One region of the Cellulomonas endometrii genome, then DNA from elsewhere that is predicted to be linked to it. Evidence: riboswitches for the same ligand, from Rfam matches in the RefSeq annotation. Region 1 holds a riboswitch; each other region holds the start of a gene.
What was found. A riboswitch is a leader RNA that binds a small molecule or an ion and turns the genes downstream of it on or off. The one in region 1 is predicted to bind S-adenosylmethionine.

Region 2: another riboswitch for S-adenosylmethionine. It lies ahead of QNH85_RS17345 (aminotransferase class V-fold PLP-dependent enzyme); the one in region 1 lies ahead of QNH85_RS09125 (ABC transporter substrate-binding protein).
Region 3: another riboswitch for S-adenosylmethionine. It lies ahead of QNH85_RS17055 (methylenetetrahydrofolate reductase); the one in region 1 lies ahead of QNH85_RS09125 (ABC transporter substrate-binding protein).

What each region holds. Positions count from the first base shown of each region.
Region 1 is NZ_CATKPC010000006.1:168,250-173,939, forward strand. It holds gene QNH85_RS09115 (LLM class flavin-dependent oxidoreductase) at 1-784, shown strand, start outside; gene QNH85_RS09120 (LLM class flavin-dependent oxidoreductase) at 797-1,912, shown strand; SAM riboswitch class IV at 1,968-2,082, shown strand; gene QNH85_RS09125 (ABC transporter substrate-binding protein) at 2,159-3,793, shown strand; gene QNH85_RS09130 (ABC transporter permease) at 3,793-4,752, shown strand; gene QNH85_RS09135 (ABC transporter permease) at 4,749-5,690, shown strand, end outside.
Region 2 is NZ_CATKPC010000021.1:18,420-24,109, forward strand. It holds gene QNH85_RS17330 (O-succinylhomoserine sulfhydrylase) at 1-838, opposite strand, end outside; gene QNH85_RS17335 (rhodanese-like domain-containing protein) at 835-1,284, opposite strand; partial or broken gene QNH85_RS17340 (DUF1737 domain-containing protein) at 1,308-1,484, opposite strand; SAM riboswitch class I at 1,491-1,601, opposite strand; SAM riboswitch class IV at 1,751-1,866, shown strand; gene QNH85_RS17345 (aminotransferase class V-fold PLP-dependent enzyme) at 1,916-3,310, shown strand; gene QNH85_RS17350 (pentapeptide repeat-containing protein) at 3,377-4,000, opposite strand; gene QNH85_RS17355 (MaoC family dehydratase) at 4,029-4,976, opposite strand; gene QNH85_RS17360 (3-oxoacyl-ACP reductase) at 4,973-5,690, opposite strand, start outside.
Region 3 is NZ_CATKPC010000020.1:27,556-33,245, reverse strand. It holds gene QNH85_RS17080 (MFS transporter) at 1-878, opposite strand, end outside; gene QNH85_RS17075 (DNA-3-methyladenine glycosylase I) at 1,149-1,802, shown strand; gene QNH85_RS17070 (hypothetical protein) at 1,926-2,258, shown strand; gene QNH85_RS17065 (helix-turn-helix domain-containing protein) at 2,313-2,639, shown strand; gene QNH85_RS17060 (SMP-30/gluconolactonase/LRE family protein) at 2,676-3,647, opposite strand; SAM riboswitch class I at 3,770-3,865, shown strand; gene QNH85_RS17055 (methylenetetrahydrofolate reductase) at 3,871-4,914, shown strand; gene metE (5-methyltetrahydropteroyltriglutamate--homocysteine S-methyltransferase) at 4,923-5,690, shown strand, end outside.

The DNA.
Region 1 (5,690 bases):
CGACCACGAGCAGCAGCGCGAGGGCGACACCCTCACCAAGGACGAGCGGTACGCGCGCACCCAGGAGTACATCCAGATCGTCCGGCAGGCGTGGACGTCCGCCGAGCCGTTCGACCACCACGGCCGGTTCTACGACTTCGACGACTTCCGCCTCGACACCCGGCCGGTGGACGGGCACGTGCCGACCATCTCGTTCGGCGGGTCCTCCGACGCGGCGTTCCGGGTCGGCGCGGCCGAGGCCGACATCTTCGCGGTGTGGGGCGAGCCGCTGGACCGCACGCAGGAGCAGATCGACCGGGTGCACGCCGAGGCCGCCGCAGCCGGGCGCGCGACCCCGCCCCGGATCCACGCCGCCTTCCGGCCGATCATCGCGCCCACCGAGGAGCTCGCCTGGGAGAAGGCGCACCGGGTGCTGGACCGGATCGAGGCGCGCAAGGCGGCCCTCGGCGGCGTGCTGAGCCCCCGGCACCCGGCCGACAAGCCGGAGAACGCGGGGTCGCAGCGGCTCCTGGAGATCGCGGCGCAGGGCGACCGGTTCGACTCCGTGCTGTGGACCGCGACGGCCCGGGCCACGGGCGGCGCGGGCAACTCCAACGCGCTCGTCGGCACGCCGGAGCAGGTCGCGGAGGCGCTGCTGGCGTACTACGACCGCGGTGTCCGGATCATCTCGGCGCGCGGGTACGACCTGCTCGACGACGCCGTGGACTTCGGCCGGTACGTCATCCCGCTCGTGCGCGAGGGGGTCGCCGCCCGCGACGCCGCCGCTGCCGCCGCCGCGGCCTGAGCGGGACGCGGCGTGCGGTTCCAGCTGCTCGACATCGTCTTCAACCCGCCGCACCCGGTGACCGGGAGGGCGGTGCCGCCGGCGGACCGGCTCGCGCGCACGGTGCGGCACGCCGTGCTGGCCGAGGAGCTGGGGTTCGACTCGTTCGCCGTGGGGGAGCGGCACGCCGGCGACGTGCTGTCGTCCGCCCCCACGGTGATCCTCGGGGCGGTCGCGGTGTCGACCAGCCGCATCCTGCTGTCGACCGGCGTCACGGTCCTGGCGCTGCTCGACCCCGTGCGGGTCGCGGAGGACCTCGCCACCGTCGACCAGCTGTCCCGCGGGCGGCTGGAGATCGTCATCGGCAAGGGCAACGAGGTGCTGCAGTACCCGCTGCTGGGGCTCGACGTCGGCAGGCAGTACGAGTACCTCGAGGAGAACTACGAGCTGCTCCGGCTGCTGCTGTCCGAGGAGGACGTGACCTGGGAGGGCCGGCACCGGCACCGCCTCGAGCACGCCACCACCCTGCCCCGCCCGTACGCGGGTCCGTTCCGCATCTGGCACGGGTCGGCGACGTCCCGGTTCGCGGTCGAGCTCGCGGCGCGGTGGGGCGACCCGGTCGTCACGGCGAACGCGCTCCAGCCGCGGGAGAACTACCAGGTGCTGATCGACCACTACCGCGAGCGGTACGCCGCGCACGGGCACGACCCGGCGGCGGCGTTCGTCGGCGCCGGGTCCGGCGGCCTGTTCCTGGCCGACACCACCGAGGCGGCGGTCGCCCAGTACCGGCCGCTGTACCAGGGGCAGGTGGACGCCGCTGCGCGCCGCGGGTACGGGGCGGACGCCGTCGGGAGGGCGCCGAGCTTCCGGACCCTGGAGGAGGCGGTCGAGCGCGGGCCGGCCCTGGTCGGGTCCCCGGAGCGGGTGGCCGAGAAGATCCTCGACTACCACGCGTCCTACGGGCACGTGCTGCAGTCCGTCTCGGTGAACCACCTGCTCGACCCGGCGGAGCAGGAGGACGTGCTGCGCCGGTTCGCCGAGGAGGTCGCGCCGCTCGTGAGGGCCGAGGTGACGACCGACCTGTGGAGCGCGGCGGACCCGCGCCGGGCGGCCGGGTTCACCGCGGCGACACCCGGATCCGGCATGTGAGAACCCCGCGGCGGCTCCTTGACCGGCCCCGCCGCCGCGGGTTCCCTCACCCCCGGGTGACGAGCGCCAGCACCAAGGCCCGGCTCGCTGGCCAGCAACCCTTCGACGTGACGGGGTGCTCCGGGAACGACCTGACCCGACCGCGACCGCGGGACGGGTAAGCACGGCAACGGCCGCCGGACCGCGCCCCCGCGCGCTCCGGCCCCGCGCCGGCCGGCCCCTGCCGGCGACCACCAGGAGCTCAGCATGACCACACCTCCCCGCCGGCGGGACGCCCGCTCGGGCGCCGCCGCCGCCCTCGCCGCCACGACCCTGCTGCTCGGCGCGTGCTCGGGCGGCGCGGGCGGCTCCGGCGGTGACGGCCCCACGGACGCCGCCGCGTCGGCCGAGCCCGTCGAGGGCGGCGACCTCCGGTTCGCGATCACCGTCGACTCCCGCTGCATCGACCCGCAGCAGGTCGGCAACAACGACGCGATCGCCGTGGCCCGCCAGACCGTCGCGTCCCTGACCGCCCAGGACCCGGAGTCCGGCGAGATCGTGCCGTGGCTCGCCGAGAGCTGGGAGGTCGGCGACGACGCGTCGAGCTACACGTTCCACCTGCGGGACGACGCCGTGTACGCCGACGGCACGCCGATCGACGCCGCGTCCGTGAAGACGAACTTCGACACGATCGTCGCCCTGGGCGCCACGGCGTCGCTCGGCTCGCAGTACCTGGTCGGGTACGAGGGCACGACGGTCGTCGACGAGCGGACCGTGACCGTGGACTTCGCCGCCCCGAGCGCGCAGTTCCTGCAGGCGAGCTCGACGTTCTCGCTCGGCCTGCTGTCGCCCGCGTCGGCGACGCTGACGCCCGAGGAGCGGTGCGCCGGCGACTACGTGGGCTCTGGGCCGTTCGCGGTCGAGTCGTACACGCAGGACCAGGAGGTCGTGCTCTCCAAGGTCGACGGCTACGCCTGGGGCTCGGCCGCGAACGACCACACCGGCGAGGCCTACCTCGACACCGTGACGTTCCAGGTCATCCCCGAGGCCTCGGTCCGCGCGGGCAGCCTGCAGTCCGGCCAGATCGACGCGACGGCGGCGATCAACCCCGTCGACCAGGCGCAGTTCGACGGCAACGGGTTCTGGCTCGAGCAGCGCGCCAACCCCGGCGTCGCCTACCAGCTGTTCCCGAACGAGTCGAGCCCGCTGGCGTCCGACGAGGCCGTCCGCGTCGCCATCTCGAAGGGCATCGACCGGCAGCAGATCGTCGACACCGTCCTGACCGAGCGCGACCAGGCCGCGTCCGGCGTGCTGTCCCACTCCACGCCGCTGTTCGAGTCACTCGCGGACGACCTCGCCTACGACCCGCAGGGCGCCGAGCAGCTGCTGGACGACGCGGGCTGGGCGGTCGGCGACGACGGCATCCGCGAGAAGGACGGCCAGCGGCTGTCGACGACCGTGACGTTCTGGCAGGACCCCGCGCCGCTCGAGCTGGTGCAGCAGCAGCTCCGGCAGATCGGCGTCGACCTCCAGCTCCAGCACGTCGAGATCGCGGAGTCCACGGCGATCAAGGCCGACGGGGACTTCGACTTCGACTACTACAACCTCACCCGGTCCGACCCGGACGTGCTCCGGACCGTGTTCTCCGCGAACGCCCGCAACATCAACAAGCGGGCGCCGGAGGAGGTCGACGACCTGCTCGACCGGTCCGCCGCCGCCACCGACCCCGCCGCGCGCGAGGAGCTGGTCACCGCGGCGTCGCGGCTGCTGATCGAGCACGGTCACGCCATCCCGGTCTACGAGCTGTCGACCACGATCGCCGCCGCGGAGCACGTGCACGGCCTGACGTTCGAGGGCTCCAGCCGGCTGGACTTCTACGACGCGTGGGTGGACGCCAGCTGATGGCCCGGTACCTCGTGCGGCGCGCCGCCCAGGGCCTGCTCGTGCTCTGGGCGGCGTTCACCCTCGCGTTCTTCGTCCTCTACCTGCTGCCCAGCGACCCCGCCGCGCTCGCGGCCGGCGCCGGCGGCGAGGTGCAGGACGTCGACCCGGCGCTGCTCGACGACCTGCGCGCGCAGTACGGCCTGGACCGGCCCGTGCTCGTGCAGTACGCCGACGCGCTGTGGCGGGCCCTGCGGCTGGACTTCGGGGCCTCGTACCAGTCGGGCGCACCGGCGGGGACGCTCGTCGCCCAGGCGCTGCCGGAGACCCTGAAGCTGACGGGTGCCGCGCTGGCGCTCGCGGTGGCCGGCGGTACCGTGCTCGCCGTCGCCTCAGTGCTGCCGCGCAGCCGGGCGCTGCGCCAGGCGCTGTCGGCGCTGCCGCCGCTCGGGGTCGCGCTGCCCACGTTCTTCGTGGGCCTCGTGCTGCTGCAGTGGGTGTCGTTCCGCGCGGGGCTGCTGCCGGCGATCGGCAACGACGGGTGGCGCAGCCTGGTGCTCCCCGCCGTCACGCTGGCCGTCCCGCCGGGCGCCCAGCTCGCCCAGGTGCTGTCCCGCAGCCTGCGCAGCACCCTCGGCGAGCCGTACGTGGAGACCGCCCGGGCGAAGGGCGCCGGGCGGCTGCGCGTGCACCTCGGGCACGCCCTGCGCAACGCGGCGATCCCCGCCTTCACGATGCTCGGCGTGGTGGTCGGCTCCCTGCTCGGCGGGGCGGTCGTCACGGAGACGGTGTTCTCGCGCGTCGGGCTGGGGCGGCTCACCGTGCAGTCGGTCGACCAGCAGGACGTGCCGGTGGTCCTCGCCGTCGTGGTGCTGTCCGCGCTGGTGTTCGTGGTCACCACCCTCGTCGTCGACCTGCTGTACCCGCTGCTCGACCCGCGGATCCAGTCCCGCGGTCGGCTCGGGGCGGTGGCCGCGTGAGCGCCGCCGTGTCCGGCCCGCTGGCGCGGACGACGGACGAGATCGAGATCACCGACCGCGAGGACGCGCGGTCGATCCTGCGCCGCGGCCGGGTGCGCGGCGCCGGGGCCACCGGCCCGCGGGTCGCGCGGGCCGCCCGGTACCTGGTCCGACGGCCCGGGCTGGTCCTCGCCGGCCTGGTGCTGCTGCTCGTCGCCGCGTGGGCTGTCGCACCGGGGGTGTTCGCGTCCGGCGACCCTCTGACGGGGGTCCCCGCGGACCGACTGCAGCCGCCGTCCGCCGCGCACCTGCTCGGCACCGACCACCTCGGCCGCGACGTCTGGACCCGCGTCGTGCACGGCGCCTCGCTGTCCCTGCGGACGACGACGCTCGCGGTCGCGGTCGGCCTGGTCGTGGGCTCGCTGCTCGGCCTGCTCGCGGGATTCCTGCGGGGGTGGGTGGACGACGTGGTCGGCCGGCTGGTCGACGTCCTGCTCGCGGTGCCCAGCATCCTGCTGTCGCTGGCGATCATCACGGCGCTGGGCACCGGTGCGGCGAAGATCGCCGTCGCGGTCGGCATCGGCGCGGTCGCGACGTTCGCGCGCGTGATGCGCGCCGAGGTGCTGCGCACGTCCACCTCGGTCTACGTCGAGGCGGCGCGGGCGTCCGGGTCGCGGTGGTACGCGGTGCTGCTCCGGCACGTGCTGCCGAACTCGTCCGGACCGGTCCTGGCGCTCGTCGCGCTGGAGCTCGGGGCGGCGGTGCTCGCCGTGTCCGCGCTGAGCTTCCTCGGCTACGGCACGCCGCCGCCCACCCCGGAGTGGGGGTCGCTGGTCTCCGGCGGCCGCGACTTCCTCGCCACCGCGTGGTGGCTGACGACCCTGCCCGGGCTCGTGATCGTCGCGGTGGTGCTGGCCGCCAACCGCGTGGCGCGCGCCCTCGAGACGACGGGAGACGAC
Region 2 (5,690 bases), on a different contig from region 1:
CCGTCTGGTGCCGCACCCGCAGCGACAGCGTCTCCAGGCCCTTGAGCAGCACCCACGCGTTGAACGGGCTGAGCGAGGGCCCCGTGTTCCGGATCAGCGTCTGCACCGGGCCGTGCACGAACGCGTCGGTGCCCAGGATCGCCCCGCCGAGGACGCGCCCCTGCCCGTCGATGTGCTTGGTCGCCGAGTACACGACGACGTCGGCGCCGAACGCGAGCGGCCGGGACAGGACGGGCGTCGCGAACACGTTGTCGACCACGACGACCGCGCCGGCCGCGTGCGCCAGGCGGCTGACGGTGGCGATGTCCACGAGGTCCTGCATCGGGTTCGACGGGGTCTCGAAGAACACGACGTCCGCGGGGGTGGCGAGCGCGGCCTCCCACTGCTCGGGGACGTGCCCGTCGACGTAGTCGGTCCGGACGCCCCACTTCGCGAAGATCTCGTCGAAGATCACCACCGACGACCCGAACAGCGCCCGGGCGGCGACCACGCGCGACCCGGAGCGGACCAGCGCCGCGAGGGCCGTGAACACCGCGGACATGCCGGACGCCGTCGCGTAGCAGGCCTCGGCGCCCTCGAGCAGGCGCAGCCGCTCCTCGAAGCTCGACACCGTGGGGTTGCCGTACCGGGAGTACAGGAACCGGTCGCTCTCGCCGGCGAACGCGGCCTCCGCGTCGGCCGCGTGGGCGTAGACGTACCCCTGGGTGAGGAACAGCGCCTCGGACGTCTCCTGGAACCCGGTGCGGACGGTGCCGCCGCGGACCGCGAGCGTGTCCGGCCGCAGCCCCTCGCGCGGGAGCCGGTCGTCCTGCCAGTCGCCGGGGCCGGGGGTGGTCACGCCTCCCGCCACGGGAGCCCCTCGGCGCGCCAGCCCTGGTGGCCGCGGCGGCCGTCGGGGCCGACGTCGCCCTCGAACCCGCTCAGGACGTTGTACGCCGGGCCGAGGCCCGCGGCGGTCGCGGTGCTCGCGGCGGCGACGGAGCGCACGCCGGACCGGCACAGGAACACGACGGGCCGCGGGTCGTCGGGCGTGATCCCGGCGCGCGCGAGCTCGTCGAGGAACCGCGGGTTCGGGCGGCCGAACGCGTCGGTCCACTGCACGAAGGCGGTGCGCTCGGCGGTGTCCTCGCCGGCCAGGTCGCCCGTGTCGGGGACGCCGATGGTCTGCCACTCGCCCTCGGTGCGGACGTCGACCAGGACGGCGCGCTCGTCGGACGCGAGCAGGTCCCAGGCCTCCTGCGGGGTCAGGTCGCCGGCGTAGCCGTGCCCGTGCCGCGCGCTCACAGCGGCCGCACCCGGGCCGTGGCGGACGCGGGCAGCACGACGGCCTGCGCCACGATCACGCGCTGGCCGTCGAAGGTCGCCGCGGGGGCGCCGTGCAGCTCGTAGCCGTCGGCCAGCGCCTCGCTGACCCGTTCGCAGAACGAGCGGTCGTCCGGCCCCGTCAGCAGGCGGTAGCGCAGGCGGTCGTCGGTGTCGGTCATGCGTCTCCTCCATCGGACCTGGCGGAAGCACCCTCGGCCGGTCCGGCTCGCGAGGAGGCGGACCGCGGGTTGCTGCGGCGTCGACGAGCCAGATCTCTCGGCCGCTCTGGATGGTGCGGCGATGCTACGCCATCGGCCGGGGGCGTCACTCCCCTCGTCCACGGCCGGTCCACGGCCGGTCCCCTTCTGGTCCGCGGCGGGTTCACCCGTGCCGGTGGCTGGACGCCGGTTGACACCTCCGCCGCGCCCGCCCCATCCTCGTGGCAGGTCATGAGCGCCAGCGCGAAGCCCCGGCTCGCTGGCCGGCAACCCTCCCTCCGCGGCGGGGTGCCCCGGGTGACGACCTGGCCGTCCACCGTCCGGTGGCCGGCAAGCGCGGGGTGACCCGGTCGACGCACCGGGCCCCCATCGATCCACCCGGGGGTCCTCCCATGTCCGTCTCCACCGCCACCACGTGTGCCACCGCCGTCACCGCCGAGCAGGCGCTGCTGCCCGTCGTCGGCTGGGACACGCTCGTCCCGCTGGTCGACGGCCGGTCCGTGCCGTACGCCAACCTGGACTACGCGGCGTCCGCGCCGGCGCTCGAGTCCGTCGCCGCGCGGGTCGTCGAGGTGCTGCCGCTGTACGCGTCCGTGCACCGCGGCGCGGGTTACCTGTCGCAGGTGTCGACGGCCCTGTACGAGGCCTCCCGGTCGGCGGTCGCGCGGTTCGTCGGGGCCCGCGAGGACGACGTCGCGGTCATCACGCGGAACACCACCGACTCGCTCAACCTGCTGGCCGGGTGCGTGCCCGACGGCGGGCGGGTGCTGGTGCTCGACGTCGAGCACCACGCCAACCTGCTGCCCTGGGTGCGGTCCGTCCGCGGCTCCGGCCGGGTGGCGACGGTCCTGCCGTCCGCGCCGACCGTCGCGGAGACGCTCGTCGCCCTGCGCGATGAGCTGGCCCGGCAGCCGTACGCCCTGGTCACGGTGACGGGCGCGTCCAACGTGACCGGCGAGGCACTGCCGATCGCCTCGGTGGTGGCGCTCGCGCAGGAGGCGGGAGCGCGCGTGGCCGTCGACGGCGCGCAGCTCGTCCCGCACCGCGCGTTCTCGCTGGCCGAGTCGGGCGTCGACTACGTGGCGTTCTCCGGGCACAAGACGTACGCGCCGTTCGGGGCGGGTGCGCTCGTGGGGCGCCGGGACTGGCTGGACGCCGGGACCCCCTACCTCGCCGGCGGCGGCGCCGTCCGCGACGTCCGCACCGACCGGACGCTGTGGCAGCCGGCGCCCGCGCGGCACGAGGGCGGCTCGCCGAACGTGCTCGGCGCGGTGGCGCTCGCGGAGGCGTGCGACACCCTGGCGGCCCTGCCCGACGGCGCGCTCGCCGCGCACGAGACGGCGCTGCGGGACCGGCTGCTCGCGGGCCTCGCGACCGTGCCCGGCGCGCGGGTGCTGCGGCTGTGGTCCGACTCCGCCGACCCGGTGGGCGTCGTGTCGTTCACGCTCGGCGACCACGACTCCGGGCTCGTCGCCGCGTACCTGTCGGCGGAGCACGGGATCGGCGTGCGGGACGGCCGGTTCTGCGCGCACCCGCTGCTCGCGCGGGTCGGCGTGACCGGCGGGGCGCTGCGGGCGTCGGTCGGCGTCGGCACCACGACCGACGCGGTCGACCGGCTCGTCGCCGGGCTCCACGCGTTCGTCGCCGACGGGCCGCGCGCCGCGTACGAGGTCGTCGACGGGTGCTGGACGGTGGCCGGGGACACCCGGCCCCGGCCCGCGGTGCCCGGCATCGACGCCATCGCCGCCACCGCGGCCGCCGCGTGCGGCCCCGCGGTGGAGGACTGAGACCGCGGCCCGGGTCGGCCCGAGCGGGGGGCAGGCCGGCCCGGGTCGCGCACGCCCGCCACGGGGTCAGCGGACGGTGACGCCCAGGTGCTCCGCGAGCGCGTCCGCCAGGTCCAGCAGCTGCTGCCGGCTGATCGTGGCGCCCTTGAGGCCCGCGGTGCCGTCCAGCCCGGCCAGGTCCGCGCCGCGCAGGTCGACCTCCCGCAGCTGCGCCCGCGTGACGTCGAGCCGCCCGACCCGGCAGTCCTCGAACCGCACCCGCGCGGCCTTCACCCCCGCGAGGTCCAGGTCGCCGATCGTGCAGTGCACGAACCGGAGGTCCTGCACCCGCGCGTCCCGCAGGTTCAGGTAGTCGATCTTCCCGCCCTCGACGGTCACCCGGTCCCACGAGCTGCCGAACGCCTCGAACGCGCCGAGCCGGCAGTCCCGCAGCGTCACGTCCCGCCACGACCCCGACCGGGCCCGCAGGGTGCCCGCGCGGCAGTCGGTCAGCGTGGTGTCGACCAGGTGCGCGTGGTCGAGCTCGGCGCCGCCCAGGTCGCAGCCGCGCAGCAGGCACTCGATCACCCGGGCGCTCTCCGCGTCGGCGTCGGACAGGTCCAGCGCGTCGAGGAGCAGGCGGTCGTAGTCGCCCTCCGGCTCCAGGGTGCCGGTCCAGCGGTCCAGGGTGTCCTCGCGCGGGGTCGTCATGGGACCAGCGTGGCACCCGGGTGTGACGTCACCCCAGCGGCCGCACCTCCGAGCGCAGGTGCAGCTTCCCCTTCCGCGCGTCCCAGGCCGTGACCACCCACCCGTCCCCGTCCCGCGCGACGGACACCGCGGGCGTCGCGGGCAGCAGCACGGGGGAGGCGAACTCCACGTCCCACGTGTACGTCCTGCCGCGCCGGGCGCCGACGTCGGCGAGCGCCCGGGCCGCGGTGAACATGCCGTGCGCGATGGCCCGGGGGAACCCGAGGGCCCTGGCCGTCAGCGGGGACAGGTGGATCGGGTTGGCGTCCCCGGACACCGCGGCGTACCGGCGCCCGGCGTCGGCGCCCAGGGCCCAGCGGCCGGTGGGCGCGGGCGGGACGAAGTCGGGCCGGGGTGCGTCCTCGGGCGGGGCACCGGGCACCCGGACGCCGGGCGCCAGGTACGTCGAGACCCCGCGCCACGCGGCGGGGGCGGACCCCGGGTCGCCCGCGCGCCGCACCTCGGACACGAGGTCGACCTGCGCGCCGCGGCGGTGCGGCCGCAGGTCCTGCGCCCACGCGCGGATCTCGAGCACGTCGCCGAGCCGCAGCGCCTGGCGCTGCTCCACCCGGTTGGCCAGGTGCACGATGCCGAGCGGGGGCATCGGGAAGTCGGGCCGCACGATGAGCGCGATCGCGACGGGGAACGCCAGGACGTGCACGTATCCGGCGGGCAGCACGTCGCCGGCCGGCTCGCCGACCAGGTGCTGGTACGCGGTCAGCTGCTCGGCGTCGGGGTGCACGCCGTCGAGCCGGTGCGTCACGGCGGGCAGCGCCGCCGCGGCGCCGGAGCCCTCGCCGCGGCGCAGCACCCGGCGCACCTGACCGCCGACGGCGGCGCGGCCCGACGCGAGGCCGGCGCGGGCGTACAGCTCCCCGAGCCGGGGCGGCGCGCCGAGGACGACTTCGCGTCCCGCCCCGGTGGCGACGGCCGTCACCGGCCGACCATGCTCTGGCCGCACACCCGCAGCACCTGCCCCACGACCCCGCCGGCCTGCGGCGACGCGAGGAACGCCACGGCCTCGGCGACGTCGACCGGCAGGCCGCCCTGCTGCAGCGAGGACAGCCGCCGCGCGACCTGCCGGGTGAGCGCGGGCATGCGGGCGGTCATGTCGGTCTCGATGAACCCGGGTGCGACGGCGTTGGCCGTGCCCCCGAACGCCGCGAGCAGCGGCGCGGTGGCCTGGACCATGCCGATGACCCCGCCCTTCGAGGCGGCGTAGTTCGTCTGCCCGCGGTTCCCGGCGATCCCGGAGGTCGAGGCGAGCGACACGATCCGCGGCGCGTCGGTGAAGTCGCCCGACGTCAGCAGCGCCTCGTTGATCCGGAGCTGCGCGGCGATGTTCACCGCGATGACGGACTCCCAGCGGTCGGGCGTCATGTTCGCGAGCAGCTTGTCCCGGGTGATGCCCGCGTTGTGCACGACGACGTCGAGCCGGCCGTGCCGCGCCAGGGCGTGCTCCAGGATCCGGGCCCCGGCGTCCTCGGCCGTGACGTCGAGCTGCAGCGCGGTGCCGCGCACCCGGTTCGCGACCGACGCGAGCGCCTCGCCCGCGGCGGGGACGTCGACGGCCACGACGGTGGCGCCGTCGCGGGCGAGCGTCGTGGCGATGGCCTCGCCGATGCCCCGGGCGGCGCCCGTGACGACCGCG
Region 3 (5,690 bases), on a different contig from region 1:
ATGCCGAGGCCGCCCGGCTCGCCGTCCTCCGGCGCCACGGCGCGGGTGCCGTAGGTGAGCGTGAAGTTCGTCATCAGGTAGAACAGCACGTACGTCGCCAGCATGATGAACGTGCCGAGCAGCGTGGCACGCCAGTGGAACTTCAGCGTCGTGCCCAGCGGGATCTTGGTGATCTGGCCCTTCTTCTCCGCGGCGGTGAACGCCTCGGACTCCACGAGCCGGAGCCGCACCCACAGGCCGATGATCACCATGACGGCGGAGAACAGGAACGGCACGCGCCAGCCCCACGACATGAACGCGTCGGACCCCTCGCCGAGCACGCCGTTGATGACGAGGAACAGGCCGTTGGCGATGATGAAGCCGAGCGGAGCGCCGAGCTGCGGGAAGGTGCCGTACCAGGCGCGCTTCCCGGCGGGGGCGTTCTCCGTGGCGACCAGCGCCGCACCGGACCACTCACCACCGAGCGCGAAGCCCTGCGCGAGCCGGAGCACCAGCAGGGCGACCGTCGCCGCCACGCCGATGTGGCCGAACGTCGGCAGCACGCCGATGAGGAACGTCGCGACGCCCATGGTGAGCAGGGACAGCACGAGTGTGGTCTTGCGGCCCCGCCGGTCCCCGAGGTGGCCGAAGAAGATCGCGCCGACCGGGCGGGCGACCATCGCGGCGCCGAACACCGCGAAGGACGCGAGCAGGGCCGTCGTGTCGTTCCCCGTGGGGAAGAACAGCTTCGGGAACACGAGGACCGCGGCGGTTGCGTAGACGTAGAAGTCGTAGAACTCGATGGTGGTGCCCACGAGGCTCGCTGCGATGACGCGGGACGGCGAGTTCAGCGGCCGCGGGGCGGCCGGCGTGGTGGTGGGCACTGCTGGTGCTGACATGGCGGGAGGGCTCCGGTTCGGCGACGGTCGACGGCGCGCGGACCACCGTGGACGTCCCGGTGGTGGTCGGCTCGCAGGTCGGCTCAGGTGACGCTCGTGGTGCTCCAGCGCGGGATGGACCCTACGCCGTCTCAGTGCGTAGACGGATCTTGTTCACATCCCGGACGGTCGGCCGATCGCCGGGCGCCCAGCCGACCACAGGCTCCGGGTGCGGCGCGGGCTGTGGAGGACGGCCGCGGGGTGTGGGCGCCGTGGGGCAGAGTGACGGCCATGACGAGCGCAGACACCCCCGACGACGGCCCGCTCCTACCGGGCGCCGTGCACCCGGTCACCGCCGCCACGGCCGGGCCGACCCTCCCGGGTCGCCGCTGCTTCGGCGACGGCGACCCGCTGTACGAGCGGTACCACGACGAGGAGTGGGGCCGGCCCGTCCACGGGGAGCGCGAGCTGTACGAGCGCATGACGCTCGAGGCGTTCCAGTCGGGCCTCGCCTGGATCACCGTGCTCCGCAAGCGCGAGGCGTTCCGCGAGGCCTTCGCCGGCTTCGACGCCGCGGTCGTCGCCACCTACGACGAGCACGACGTGGAGCGCCTCATGGCGGACGCGGGGATCATCCGGAACCGCGCGAAGATCGTCGCCGCCGTGGCGAACGCGCGGGCGCTCCTCGACCTGCACGACGCGGGCGGGACCCTCGACGAGCTGTTCTGGTCCTACGCCGTGGACCGCGCCGACGCGCCCCGCCCCCGCAGCTTCGCGGAGGTGCCGGCCACCACGCCGTCCTCCGTCGCGCTCGCCAAGGAGCTGAAGCGGCGGGGGTTCCGGTTCGTCGGCCCGACCACCGCGTACGCGGCGATGCAGGCGTGCGGGATCGTCGACGACCACCTCGCGGACTGCCCGGTCGTCCTGGCCCGCGCCGCGGGCTGACCACAGATGGCGGCCGATCCTCCACCGCCACGGCGCTGGCAGGTCGAGGTCTGGGGGGACGACGCCACGGGAACGTCCGGGTTCGAGCGGTGGTTCCGCCGGGCCGACCCGTACACGCAGGCCGTGGTCGACGCGGTGCTGACTCATGTCGTCGAGCCGCACGGCCTCGACCTGGTGGGAACCGAGTGGTGCCGCGCTCTCGGCGGCGGCCTGTACGAGCTGCGTGTCCGGCAGTCCCTCGCCGCCGTCCTCTCCCGCGGCCAGAGGTCGCCCTCCGAACCGTTCCGCGGTGCTCGCCGCACGGTGCTCCTGCGGATCTTCGCGACCTTCCACGGCGATCGCGTCGTCCTGCTGCTCCACGCGTACGACAAGGGACGTGACCCGTCGGAACGACGGCAGCGCCGGGAGATCGCGGCGGCCAGGCGCCACCTCGCCGCCTGGCGGGCGAGCACTTGACGTCCCATGTGCGTCAGCACATAAGATCAGCCAGGACAGCACGGGAGGTGCGCCATGGCCACGACGCCGTACCGCCAGATCGCAGAGGACGTCCGAGCGGGGTGGACCCCCGACGTCCAGGCCGTCGCGAACCGGACGGGGGCCGATCTCCGTGCCCGGCTGGCAGCGGACGAACGGCTGGGCCAGGACATCGCGGCACTCCGCCGGGAGAACCACCTCAGTCAGGCACAGCTCGCGCAGCGGGCGTCGGTTCAGCAGGCGGACATCAGCCGCATCGAACGCGGGCTCGGCAACCCGACCAGGGACACGCTGGTGCGCCTCGCGTCCGCGCTGGGTGGGCGCCTCACCGTCGTCGGTGAGCCTGCTCCCGGGGAGGACTGAGGTGGGACCGCGGGCAACGCGCCGGGGAGCGCCGGCTCACCGGTCGGCGAACCGCGGCACCGGCAGCCCGTCGACCGCGACGGCGCACCCGAGCACCGCCCCGCCCAGCGGGTCGCCGTCGGCCGCGGCGGTCGTCACGAACAGCCGCCCGGCACCCGGCGCCCCGAACCCCGGGCACGTCACGTCCGGCGTCGGCGCCTCGACCACGCCCACCGGGGTCCCGTCCGGCGAGACCCGCAGCACGCACCCGGCGCCGTACACCGCGAGCCACAGGCACCCCTCGGCGTCCACCGCGGTGCCGTCCGGGGTCGGCCCGTCCGGGTCGAACGCGAGGAGCACCTCCGGCTCCCCGCACGTGCCGGACGCGACGTCGTACGGCATCCGGAACACCACCCCGGCCGCGGTGTCCGTCAGGTAGCACGTGCCGCCGTCGGGGCTCCACGCCAGCCCGTTCCCGATGCCGACGCCCGTGTGCACCGCCCGGACGTCGAGCCCGTCCGCAGCGGCGGACCCGTCGGCGGACCCGCCGGACGACACCCGGTAGACCGTGCCGTCACCGGGTGACCCGTCCCGCGGCATGCTCGCCACCCAGAACCGCCCGGCCGGGTCGCACCCGCCGTCGTTGAACCGGTACCCGGCCGGCATGTCGCCGGGCCGGGTGACCGGTCCGAGCGTGGTGCCGTCGTGGACGCCGAGCCCGTCCGCGGTCGCGAGCAGCAGCCCCCCGGACGCGGTGGGCCAGGCGACCCCCACCTGCGACGGGACGTTCGACAGGCTGTCCCGCAGGGGGTCGCCGCCGGCCCACCGGTGCACGGTGCGGCCGTCGATGTCGACCCAGACCAGCGCGTCCGCCGACGCGTCCCAGAGGGGCCGCTCCCCCAGCTCCGCGCGCGCGTCCCCGAGCACCTCGGCGCGACCGGTCACGGTGCCGGCCGCCCGGGCAGCGGCCACCAGGTCGGGGACCCGGAGGCGGGTGGCGGGCAGCGGGACGGCGCGCAGGTCGGTCATCGGCCGACCCTGGCACGCCGCCCAGCGACCCGCACGCGCAGCCCTCCGCGTGTGGTCCCCGTCACGAGTAGATGACGCATCAGGGGCACTGGACACCCTCCGGGGCGGGCTCTACGGTGGCCACACCATCCAGAGCGGCCGAGAGACCTGGCTCGTCGACGTCGCAGCAACCCCCCTCCTCGTGAGGGTGTGGGTGCTTCCGCCAGGTTCGATGGAGCTGACGATGAGCAGTACTGGCGCACCCGCGCACCCCACGGCCGACGACGCGGTGGCCGACGGCCTCGGTGCCGTCGACCGCCCCACCGTGTCGTTCGAGCTGTTCCCGCCGCGGAACCCGGACGCCGCACCGCGGCTGTGGTCCACGGTGCAGCAGCTCGCCGCCGCGCGCCCGGACTTCGTGTCCGTCACCTACGGCGCGTCCGGCAGCACCCGGCAGACCACCCGGGCGCTCGTGCGGCGGCTGCTGCGCGAGACGTCGCTCAGCCCGATCGCGCACCTGACCTGCGTGGGCACCTCGCGGGAGGACCTGACCCGCACGGTCGAGGAGTTCCTGGACGAGGGCGTCCGCTCGTTCCTGGCGCTGCGCGGCGACCCGCCCGCCGACGAGTCCTGGCGGCCGCACCCCGAGGGCCTGCCGACGGCGAGCGCCCTGGTGGCGCTGCTCCGGGAGATCGAGCGGCGCCGGTGCGCCACCAGCCCCGCGCAGGCCGTCCGCGCGGCGAGCCGGCCGCTGTCGGTGGCGGTCGCCGCGTTCCCGCGGGGCAACGCCGGCTCGGGCAGCACGCGGGAGCAGGACATCGCGGCGCTGCTCGCCAAGCAGGAGGCCGGCGCGGACTTCGCGATCACCCAGGTGTTCTACGACGTCGACTCGTACTGCGAGCTCGTGGCGCTGGCCCGGGACGCGGGCGTCGTCATCCCGATCATCCCGGGGATCATCCCGATGACCGACCCCGCACGCCTGCGCCGCGTCCAGCAGCTCACCGGCGTGGAGGTGCCGGCGCAGGTCCTCGACGTGCTCGACGCGTTCGACCCCGAGGACCCCGTCGACGTCGGCCGCCGGCACCGCGCGGGCACCCGCCTGGGCGTCGACCTGGCGAACGCCGTGCTCGACGGCGGCGCGCCCGGCGTCCACCTCTACACCTTCAACACCCCCGGCCCCGCGCTGGACCTGCTGGAGGGCGCCGGCCTCGGTGGCGACGCCCCCAGCGCGCACAGCCGCGTCACCGCGGCCCCCCTCGACGACCCGACCCCCGTTCCCACCAGCTGAGGCGAGACATGACCGAGCACACGCACCCCTTCCCCGCCGGCACGATCCTGGGCTACCCCCGCATCGGGCCGCGCCGCGAGCTGAAGAAGGCCCTCGAGGCGTTCTGGGCCGGCCGCGCGAGCGCCGAGGAGGTCGAGGCGGCGGCCGCCGACCTGCGCCGCCGCACCCGCACCCACCTGGCCGGGCTGGGCCTGGACACCCGCCTGCCCGCGATCCCCAGCGCGTTCTCCTTCTACGACCACGTGCTCGACGCCGCGACCGTGCTGGGCGCGGTGCCGGAGCGGTTCGCCGACCTGACGACGGCCGACGGCGGGCTGGACCTCGCGGGGTACTCCACCGTCGCCCGCGGCCGCGGGGACGACCTGCCGCTCGAGATGACCAAGTGGTTCGACTCGAACTACCACTACCTGGTCCCGGAGATCGGCCCGACGACGACGTTCCGCTACGCGAGCGACCGCCCGGTGCGCGAGCTCGCCGAGGGCCTGGCCGACGGCGTGCTCACCCGCCCGGTGCTCGTCGGGCCGGTGACGTTCCTGGCGCTGGCGAAGCCGACCGAGGACGCGCCGGAGGACTTCCTGCCGATCGACCGCCTCGCCGACGTGCTGCCGGTCTACGCGGAGCTGCTGCGGGACCTCGCCCGCGCCGGCGCCACGTGGGTGCAGCTCGACGAGCCCGCGCTGGTGTCGGAGTCGACCGGCGTGCCCGCCGACCGGCTGCTCGCCGCGGCGGCCGAGGCGTACCGGGCGCTGGCCACCGCGCTGCCCGCCGCCGAGCGC